2 regions of the Nocardioides sp. JQ2195 genome follow, and region 1 is predicted to be linked to the other one. Evidence: riboswitches for the same ligand, from Rfam matches in the RefSeq annotation. Region 1 holds a riboswitch; the other holds the start of a gene.
What was found. A riboswitch is a leader RNA that binds a small molecule or an ion and turns the genes downstream of it on or off. The one in region 1 is predicted to bind cyclic di-AMP.
Positions count from the first base shown of each region.

Region 2: linked by a shared signal. The riboswitch ahead of ncot_RS06605 (C40 family peptidase) and the one ahead of ncot_RS04760 (C40 family peptidase) in region 1 are both predicted to bind cyclic di-AMP.

Region 1 is NZ_CP050902.1:1,010,378-1,015,619, reverse strand. It holds gene ncot_RS04785 (DUF3039 domain-containing protein) at 1-168, opposite strand, end outside; gene ncot_RS04780 (YqgE/AlgH family protein) at 203-757, opposite strand; gene ncot_RS04775 (hypothetical protein) at 876-1,406, opposite strand; gene ncot_RS04770 (TetR/AcrR family transcriptional regulator) at 1,536-2,246, shown strand; gene ncot_RS04765 (DUF3048 domain-containing protein) at 2,364-3,377, opposite strand; gene ncot_RS04760 (C40 family peptidase) at 3,548-4,039, opposite strand; cyclic di-AMP (ydaO/yuaA leader) riboswitch at 4,044-4,207, opposite strand; gene fabG (3-oxoacyl-ACP reductase FabG) at 4,396-5,157, opposite strand; gene ncot_RS19605 (HIT family protein) at 5,196-5,242, opposite strand, start outside.
Region 2 is NZ_CP050902.1:1,371,056-1,376,297, forward strand. It holds gene ncot_RS06585 (DEDD exonuclease domain-containing protein) at 1-18, opposite strand, end outside; gene ncot_RS06590 (hypothetical protein) at 111-371, shown strand; gene ncot_RS06595 (NYN domain-containing protein) at 378-1,679, shown strand; gene ncot_RS06600 (hypothetical protein) at 1,793-1,999, shown strand; cyclic di-AMP (ydaO/yuaA leader) riboswitch at 2,169-2,344, shown strand; gene ncot_RS06605 (C40 family peptidase) at 2,382-3,353, shown strand; gene ncot_RS06610 (hypothetical protein) at 3,410-4,597, shown strand; gene ncot_RS06615 (M48 family metallopeptidase) at 4,594-5,242, shown strand, end outside.

The sequences.
Region 1 (5,242 bases):
CCGGCTCGGCACCCAGGTCTTGCCACACAGGGCGGTCACGGGCGTGCCCATGACCATCGCCTCCATGACCTTGTCCTTGGGCGCGTAGTGAGAGAACCGCTCGTGGTCACCCTCGTCGGTCGGGACGGTCTTGCGGTCCTCGAGGACGTCTGTCTGGCTGAATCCGATCGGGTTGCTCACGTTCACCACTGTATGTCAGATGTCAGTTCATCAAGGGGTCGGCCGGGCGTGTTGAGACCCACGCCAGCTCACCGGGCTGACGGCGGAGCACGTCGGTGCGCAGCGTCGTGGTGTCCTCACGGAACAGGTCGCCGACGTCGGCGGGGACGACGTACCAGGCGCCCTCGTCGATCTCGGCGGCGAGCTGCTCGGCACCCCATCCGGCGTACCCGGCAAAGATGCGCAGGTCGGCCAGTCCTCCTTCGACGAGCTCCAGGGGCGAGTCCAGGTCGACCAGGCCCACGTCGGCGAAGGTGGCCCTGAACCCGACCGGCTCGTCGCCGGGGTCGGAGAGTCGGGCCACGGCCAGTGCTCCATCGGTCGACACCGGGCCACCGTGGAAGAGCACGGCGGGCTCGGCAACCAGGTCACGCCAGTCCGCGAGCGCTTCGGCGACCAGCAGCATCGTCGGACGGTTGAGCACCACGCCCAGCGCACCGTCCTCGCCGACGTCGAGGAGCAGGACCACGGAGTCGGCGAAGTTCGGGTCGGCCAGCTGGGGGCTGGCCACCAGCAGTGCTCCGGCTCGTGGCTCCATGCACCCAGCATGCCAAAACATGACAACAGACCCCGGGCCGACACTGGGGAGGGAGGGAGTGCGGAAGGGAGGGGCCGCGGGCGTGTCGACGCCGGGGTCTGTCAGTCTGGGTGCGCACTCAGGCGGCGAGGGCCGCCTTGATGCGATCGAGGAAGCCGACGTTGCCGGGAGTCGGCGACGGCTCAGGGAGCTGGTAGCCCGCTCGCGCGGCCGCCTCGATCCGGGCCCCGATCCGGGCTCCGTGCTCGTCGGCCTGCACGGCCGAGACCAGTCCTGCCATCACGGCCAGCATCTGGCGTTCCTTCGCCGTCGCCGTGGCCATCGCCTGCGCCATCCGGTCGTCCAGCGGCGCGGCCCGATAGCTGTCCTGGACCTCGCGGATCCCGGGAAGCTCATCGGCCGTGGCCCGCCAGGCGGCGATCACCGCGGACTCGAGGTCCATCGGCTGGTTGCTGAGCTCGGCCTCGATGTGGCCCGAGAGTCGGGCAAACCAGCGCAGTTGCAGGGCGCCGAGGACGTCGAGCTCGTCGTGGAAGGTCTGGGCGACGCCGGGCAGGTCCATCGGGAGGATTCCATCCCGGCGGACGCCCACCTCGGCGACGAGGGAGCGGAGGACGTCTCCGCGCTGGTGAAAGGCTTCCCAGGTCATGGTGCAGCTCCTTTCGATTTCACGTACCGACGGTACGTACTAAGAGTATGTACCCGACCGACGGTATGCAAACCGACCACTGCGTGACCTCGACCACAGCACGCGGCAGCGCCCACCTATGCTGAGCCAATGAGCAAGTCCGCTGCCAAACGCCTCATGCCGAGCCTTCCTCTCCCCGATCTCCCCGGGGCCACCCGGCGCCAGCAGTACTCCAGCAGCACCAAGCGAGCCCTGGTGGAGGCGGCCGCCGGGCTGTTCGCCGAGCACGGCTACGCCAGCACCTCCCTCGACGCGATCGTCGCTGAGGCGCAGGTCACCAAGGGCGCGCTCTACCACCACTACAGCGGCAAGCAGGCCCTCTTCGAAGCCGTCTTCGAGCGCATCGAGGCCGAGGCCGCCCAAGCCATCGCCAAGGGAGTCAAGGGGGTCAAGGACCCCTGGGAGAAGGCGCTCGAAGGGCTTCGCGCCTTCCTCACGGTGGTCCAGGACCCGGCCTACCGCCGCATCGTGATCCAGGAGGGCCCTGCCGTGCTGGGCTACGAGCGCTTCCGCGAGCAGGAGGAACGCTCCTCGTTCGCGATCGTGCTCGACGTGGTGCAGAACGTGCTCTCCGCGGGTCCGTGGGAGCTGGAGCAACCCATGATCGACACCTTCAGCCGGATCTTCTTCGGCGCGCTGAGCAGTGCCGGGGAAGGAGTCGCGTCCAGCGCCCAGCCCGAGGAGGCCAGTGCCCGCGTGGAGGCAGCCATCGGCTTCATGCTGATGGGACTGCGCAGCCTGGTCGACCAGGGCATCGAGCTGGTCGACCCCGTGACCGGCGACAGCGCGGTGCGCAACTGAGGACCGGGACCCTCCGCCCACAGGGACCCTCCCGTCCACAGGGACCCTCCGCCAGCGGCTGACCAACGACGAAAGGGCCTCCGACCGAAGCGGTCGGAGGCCCTTTCGTGATCGGCGTCAGTTGTAGCTGACGTTCCCGCCGTCAGCGGGGACCAGCTCGATCCAGACGTTGCCGGCCGGGATCTTCAGCGCACCCGCCTTGGTCTTGAGCTTGAGCGCACTGTCGGCCGCTCCCTTGCTCCAGGTGCCGGTCACGGCCTTGCCGTCGTTGAAGACAGTGGCCTCTCCGGTGCCGTGGAACTTGGTCTCGGGCACGAAGTTGCCGGCCGGGTCCTTGTAGCCCGCATCGCCCACCTCGACCTTGAGCACCAGCACGGTGTCGGGGGTGAACTGGTCGTCGGCGGCGGCGTTGGAGTTCTGGTTGTGGTACTTGCCACCCTGGAACGACCAGTTGGTGGTGTGTCCACCCGAGAACGACGCCGAGATGGAGGTGGCCTTCTTGCCCTTGGGCAGGTCCTTCGCCTCGCCCCACGGCAGGTAGTCGTCGGGACGGGCGTCCTCGGAGAGCTTGCTCGCCTTGGCGAGCTTGCCCAGGTCGACCATCAGGTTGTAGGGAGCAGAGCGGCCGGAGTCCCGGTAGAAGCCGGCAGCGCCCTCCTGGTGGAACCTGATGCCGGCACCCTTGAGGCGGTTGATCGTCGGCATCGCGGCGCCGCTGGTGACCATCTGGGCGTCCACCGGCGACACGATGCCGATGTCGGAGGCGCGCATCGAACGGACCGGACCCACCTGGGCGGGGATCGTGGAGTAGTAGAACGCCGCCAGCCGCGTGCTGCCCCCCTCGACGAGCTCCTCGACCACCATGTCGGCCGAGCTGAGCCCGATCTGCGGGGCACTGCTGCCGGTGTTGTCGATCTTGACGACGTAGACGGGGTGGTCCTGGCTGGCCGAGTCCTTGCCCGAGACGTCGAGGCCGGTCATCGGCCAAGTGCTCTCGAGCACCTCGGCCCGAGCCTGCTTCTTTGCCTCCTGGGCCTGCTCGTCGTTCTTGTCATCTCCGCCGCAGGCAGTGAGCGTCAGGCTCAGGGCAAGGGCGGCCGCCAAGGCCATCGTGGGGCGGACACGGCGCACGTGGATCTCCGATCGTCAACAACTTCAGTCGAGAAGCAAGTGTGAAGGTGTGCCACCCCGATCCGGGGAGGCGCGCCCTCGGCACGGCGAGGATCGCCGGGGGTGAACCTACTCGCGTGACCCAGCCCACAGGACCGAGCGGTCGAGCAGTGCCACGGCACCCGTTCGACTCACCGCCGCCGCAGGGTGCCGGCGTAGAATCTGGTCGTCCAGGCGAACTCACGCTTCACCCTGCTCCCGCTGTTGGGGGCGTGGAGGATCTTCACGCGACCGTCCTTGCGGCGAATGAAGATCCCCACGTGGTAGACCCGGCCGTCGTCGTGGAAGAACACCAGGTCGCCCTTGCGCAGGTTGCGCTTGCGGATCTTGCGCACGAAGTCGTACTGCGCGCTCGACGTCCGCGGCAGTCCCCGAAAGCCGGCCCGCTGGTAGGCGAAGTAGGTCAGGCCGGAGCAGTCGAACCGGTTCGGGCCGGCCGCGCCGTACTTGTAGCGGTCGCCGATCTGCCGGGCCGCGACCCGGTAGGCCTTCTGGATCTTCTCCGAGCGGGTCAGCTGGGTGGCTGCCTCGGCCTCCGGCGGTTCGACCACGGTGCCGGCCAGCACCAAGGAGGCGATGAGCAGTGGCAGCACCAGCAGCCTGGAGAGCAGTTGCACGGGCATGGGTGGGTCCTTTCCCACGCCTGTGGGGTGAGCTGTCGGGTTGGAGCCGGAAAGTGCTCCGCCACCGTCGGGTGGCTTCACCCCGAGCAGCGCCGACCCGTCGGGCCGGCGCCGCGTGGAACCTGTGGGTCCCCCACTCCTGCCCCTCGGCTTCGATCGATCACGGGACACTCCGGGACGGGGCAGGACTCGGCGTTGTCCCGGAGTGCGTTGAGTTGTCCGCCTGCACGATAAGCGTCTCGGACGCCGGAAATCCACGGAATGCGATCACCCAGCACGCACGGGACCCCACGTCGTACGCCGTCTCCGGAAGGACGACCTCCACTGAGCCGGGTCCGCAGGTGCCCGGGAGTGCCTCAGCCGAGCTTGGCTCCGCCGTCGACGTAGAGCGTCTGGCCGGTGATGTACGACGCCTCGTCGCTGGCCAGGAACGCGGCTGCCGCGGCGATGTCCTCGGGGAAGCCGACGCGACGGACCGGGTTCGCCTCGGCGTTGAGCCTGCGGAACTCATCGACGTCCATCTTCAGACGAGCCGCGGTCGCGTCGGTCATCTCGGTGGCGATGAAGCCGGGGGCGATCGCGTTGGCGTTGATGCCGAACGGGCCGAGCTCGATGCCGAGGGTGCGGGTGAAGCCCTGCACACCCATCTTGGCCGCCGAGTAGTTGGCCTGGCCCCGGTTGCCCAGCGCGGAGACGCTGGAGAGGTTCACGATCTTGCCGTACTTCTGCTCCACGAAGTGCTTCTGCGCCGCCTTGGTCATCAGGAAGGCACCCTTGAGGTGAACGCCCATGACGAGGTCCCAGTCCTGCTCGGTCATCCTGAACAGCAGGTTGTCGCGGGTGATCCCGGCGTTGTTCACGAGGATGTGGATGCCACCGAGCTCGGAGACCACGCGCTCGACGGCTGCCTCGACGGAGGCTGCGTCGCTGACGTCGGCTCCGATGCCGACGGACTTCACGCCGTCGCCCAGCTTGCCGGCCGCCTCACTCGCTGCGGACTCGTCGAGGTCGATGATCGCGACCGCGGCCCCTTCCTCGGCGAACCGCTTGGCGGTGGCGAAGCCAATGCCTCGTGCCGAACCGGTGACCACGGCCACGCGTCCGTCAAAGCGACCCATTTGATTCTCCTTCGGTGAGATGCACGTTCACGACCACCCTAGTCAGGCTCGAGCACGGCTCTGAGCCGGGCGGCATACTCCGCTG
Region 2 (5,242 bases), 360 kb from region 1:
CTGAACCGCATTGCTCATGTCACCAGACGCTAGATGTGGGCACCGACAATCGAGTGCCGCCGCGCCCCATAGGCTGGGGATGTTCGCAACACCACGACGAAGGAGCCTCCGTGACCGCACAGATTCCCGACACGACCAACCGCTGGCGTTGTGGAGGGTGCGGCAACCTGACCAGGTTCGACGTGACGCGAACCCGTCGCACCGACGAGTACTGGCACTTCGACCTCTCCGGTGAACCGGTCGTCGAGGACACTGAGGTCAAGGCCGAGACCGTCGAGTCGGTCACGTGCCGTTGGTGTGGCCGCTCCGACGCGATCGAGCTGATCGACCGCAACGAGGCAGCAGTGGCCGAGGACCCGGCCAAGGACTGATCGACCGTGACCGCGGACGTCGAGCGAACCGGCGGGCAGATGCCCGAACCGGTGCGTGTCCGCGTGCTCGCACTGGCGGCCGACGCGCTGCCGAAGGTGAGCGACCTGCCCGCGTCGCTGCGCAAGGTCGCCTCGTTCGCACCGAACCGCCGAGCCAAGCTGGGCGGCACCCAGATCGCGACGGCCCTCGAGACCGACGACGACCTCCGTGGTCACGTCGCCACACAGGTGGCGGCGGTGCTGCCGGAGCTCGCGAGTGCCGTCAACGACGGGGCTGTGCCCGAGGCCGCGGACCCGGTCGAGGTCGCCGCGCTGCTGTGGCTGTTGCGCCCGGAAGGTTGGGAGGCGCCGTACGCCGCCGCGGGGGAGGCGATCAGCGCGGAGAGGCCGAGCGTCGACCCGTCCCAGGTGGAGCGGCTGCAGGGCCGGCTCGACCAGGTCGAGGCCCGAGCCCGCGAGGCCCGCGCCGAGCACAAGACCCAGGTCCAGGAGCTCAAGGCCGAGAACTCCAGCCTCCGCCGCAAGCTGGGCGAGGCTCGAGTCGCCGCCCGGTCGACCACCAGTGACGCCGAGCAGGCGCTCGTCGCCGCCGAGGAGCTGCGGGCGAAGGCGGAAGCAGCAACGGCCAGCGCCGAGGCGGAGACACGACGCCTGCGCGCCCAGATCGAGGAGCTGCAGTCCGCGGTCTCGGCGGCCCGGCGTGAGACCCGTTCCGAGCGTGACGAGACCACCGTGCGCGCTCGCGTCCTGCTCGACACCCTCCTCGAGGCCGGCCAGGGCCTGCGCCGAGAACTCGCCCTGCCGACCGTCACCGGCTCGCCGGGCGACCGGGTGGAGGCCGAGCTCGCCGTCGCGGGCACGCGTGTGCCGACCGGTGCCGCCTCGCTCGGTCCTTCCAGCCCTGCTCTGCTGGAGCAGTTCCTGACCATGCCGCGAGCCAGGCTCATCATCGACGGCTACAACGTCAGCAAGACGGCCTGGCCCGACTCCAGCCTCGAGGCCCAACGCATCCGGTTGCTCAACGGCCTCGCACCGCTGATCGCCCGCACCGGCGCAGAGACCACCGTGGTCTTCGACGCCGCGTCACAGACGCAGCGGGGGGTGGTCAACGCGCCTCGTGGCGTGAAGGTGCTGTTCAGCCCCGAGGGCGTGATCGCCGACGACGTGATCCGCGACCTGGTCGCTGCCGAACCACAGGGCCGGGTGGTCGTGGTGGTGACCACCGACCAGGCGATTGTCACCGACGTGCGCCGAGCGGGCGCCCGGCCGATGGCCTCGGCCGCCCTGGTCAGCCTGCTGGCTCGCTGAACCTCTCCGGAGCTGGTCCGCCGGTCGCTGCGCATCAGTGTCGGTGCTCCCTGCGAGGGTGCCTCTCAACCGGGAACTTCCCCTCCCGGCTCCCAGAGAGACGAGGACATGACATGACCTTGCACATCGACTGTGACACCTGCGAAGTCCGAGGCCTGGCCTGCCACGACTGCGTGGTGACCGTGCTGCTCGGGCCGCCACCGGAGCTGGCCTTCGACGACGACGAGCAGCGCGCGCTCGGCGTGCTTGCCGAGTCCGGTCTGGTCCCTCCGCTGCGGATGGTGACACCGGTGGCCGGACCCGAGGTGGAATCCGCCTGACCTCCCGCACGGTGGGACTCGTGTGGCATGTGTGACGCATGACACGTCTCCCCGTGGTTCGTGGCGCGAAACACCCCGCGACATGTGGACGAAGGGTTTGCTGCTGGGGGAGAGCACGTCTAATCTTGACGCTTCAGGTGCCCGTACCAGTTGATCAACCAGGATCGGCTCGGGCACCGCGCCGAGTCTGGAACCGAGGGCGGGGAAGTCCGAGGCAACGGAACCGGGGAACCACGTTTCCCTGGGGTGAATCACACGCAAGGCGGGAACCTCCGTGGAGCGTGTGTAGGGCTTCTTTGTGCCCGAACCCGTCAGCTCACCCGGTAGGCGTCGAACAAAGAGGGAGTACGTCCGCTAGATGCAGCACGGACGGAAGCGCGTCATGGCTGGCCTGACCAGCGTGATCGCCATCATCGGAATCAGCACTCTTCCCGCAGCGCCGAGCAACGCGGAGCCTGACATCGATGATGTCAAGGCACGCGTCGACAAGCTCTACCACCAGGCGGAGCAGGCATCGGAGCGTTACAACGACGCGAAGATCAAGTACGACGACCTGCAGGACGACCTCACGGCTCTCAAGGCCGACGAGAAGAAGCAGCAGCAGAAGGTCGACACGCTGACCAGTGCGGTCAACGAGTCCCTGGCTGCCCAGTATGAGGGCAGTGGCGTCTCCGCCACCAGCCAGCTGGTGGTCTCCGACAGCCCGGACCAGTTCCTCTCCGAGCTGACCACGCTCTCGGCCTTCAACGACGTCCAGGCCACTGCCATGGACGACTACACGCGTGAGGTCGCCGCCCTCGACATTCGCCGTGAGGCCACCCAGGAGCGCGTCGACGAGCTGGCCGAGACCAAGGGCGAGCTGGCCGACAACAAGGCCGAGGCCGACGACAAGCTGGCCGAGGCCAAGGAGCTGCTCGGCGACCTCGAGGCCAAGGAGCGGGCCGCGCTCGCCGAGGAGTCGAGCCGTGGAGACAGCACCCGTCTTCCCACCAACGTTCCCGTCTCCGGCCGCGCGGCCGCTGCGGTCAACTACGCGCTCGCCCAGGTGGGGGACTCCTACGTCTACGGCGCCGCTGGCCCCAGCGCGTTCGACTGCTCGGGCCTGACCATGATGGCTTGGGCCCAGGCCGGTGTCGGCCTGCCGCACTCCTCGAGCGCCCAGATGGGCTCCGGTGCGCGCGTCTCCTCGGGTGATCTCCAGCCCGGCGACCTGGTCTTCTACTACAGCCCGGTCAGCCACGTCGGCATCTACATCGGCGGCGGACGCATCGTCCACGCGGCCAACCCCGGCTCCGGTGTCACCATCGCCGGCGTCTTCTCGATGCCCTTCTCCGGCGCCGTCCGGCCGGGCTGATCGGCAGTCCGCTGAGCAAGGACTCGAAAGCGTTGGCCGGTCGCCCACTCTGGTGGGTGGCCGGCCTTTCGCTTGTCCTCCTCGCGGCCCTGGTGGTCACCTGGCTGGGCAAGGACGACCCGCAGCCGCCGCAACCCCACCTCACGTCCCCGACTGCGAGACAGGACCTGGCGGCCGAGGCGTTGCTGGACCTCCAGGCTGCCGTCCGTTCCCGTGACGCCGCTGACCTCGGCCCGGACGCCTCGGACGCCGCGGGCGCCGCGGTCGCGAACGCGGCAGCGCTGCGCATCGCCGACTTCACGCTGCGCTACGTCGACGAGGACGCAGCGCTCAGCACGAAGCTGCCGGACGGCCAGTGGGCGGCGGCTGTCGACGCCTCGTGGCGCTTCGCGGGCTTCGACGCACGACCCGCGCACGCCGAGGTCACCTTCGTCTTCGAGGTCGGGGCCGAGCGCGCCTCGATCGTGTCGGTGGGGGACGGCGATCGGCGTACGCCCTTGTGGCTGGCCGGTCGGGTGCAGGTGCGCCGGGGCCCGGCGAGCCTGGTCGTCGCCGCCGAGGGACAACTCGTCGACGCCTTCGCCAAGCGCGCCCGAGCTGCGGTGGCGCAGGTGCACAAGGTGATCCCGACGTGGAAGCAGGAGCTCGTCGTGGAGGTGCCCGCATCCGATGAACAGCTCGACAGCGTGCTCAACGCGGAGCCCGGTGACTACGCCAACATCGCAGCCGTCACCACCACCGTCGACGGCACCTTGTCGCCCTCGGCGCCGGTGCACGTCTTCGTGAACCCGGAGGTGTACTCCGGGCTCAAGCGCGACGGGGCCCAGGTGGTGATGACCCACGAGCTGGTGCACGTGGCCACCGGTGCCGCGACGGCGACCACCACGCCCCTGTGGCTGCTGGAGGGGTTCGCCGACTTCGTCGCGTTGCGCGACAGCGAGCTCCCGCTGTCGGTCACGGCGGGCCAGATCCTGCAGAAGGTGAGGTCGGGCGGGGCCCCCCGGGCACTTCCCGCAGGCAACGAGTTCGACACCCGCACCACGCACCTCGGGGCTTCCTACGAGGCCGCGTGGTTGGCCTGCCGCCTGTTGGCGCAGACTGGGAGCGAGCAGGACCTGGTGCGTCTCTATCGTCAGGTCTCGAACGGCGGGGAGCTCGACGCGGCGCTGCGTCAGCACTTTGGCTTCGGTGAGAAGGAATTGGTGGCGCGATGGCGAGCGGAGCTCCGGCGACTGGCCGGGTGAGCCCTGCCGACGGGCCGATGAACGCCACGACCCGCTGTCAGCTGTGGCTCATGGTCGGGGGAGGGGCACTCGTCTTCGCGGTGATCGCCTGGTTGGTGGTCCCGTGGCACCCGGTGCCGGGGGGAACGCCCGAGCCTGCTTCGGCCTCCGAGATCTTCACGCCGGCCCAGATCCGACGCGGTGACGCATATGCCCACTGGACCCGGCTGCTGAGCTGGGCCTCGCTCGCGGTCTCCCTGGTGGTCGCGTGCCTGTTCGGCTTCACGACGTGGGGCAGCCGACTGCTGGGCACCAAGTCGCGACCTTGGCCGATCACCGTCATCGGGCTCACCGCGGTGCTGCTGCTCGTCCGGGAGCTGGTGACCCTGCCGTTCGGCCTGGTGCTGCGCCAGCGCCGCGTCGCCTACGGGCTGACCGACCAGGGCCTCGGCGCGTGGTTCGTCGACCAGGCCAAGGGACTCGGCCTGGGCATCGTGTTCACCTCGATCGGACTGCTCGTGCTGCTCGCCTGCGTGCGTCGGTGGCGGACGTGGTGGCCGGTCGTCGTCTCCGGAGTCTTCGTGGCACTCGTGATGGCCGGCTCATTCCTCTACCCGGTGGTCGTGGAGCCGGTCTTCAACAACTTCGAGTCGATGCCCCAGGGCA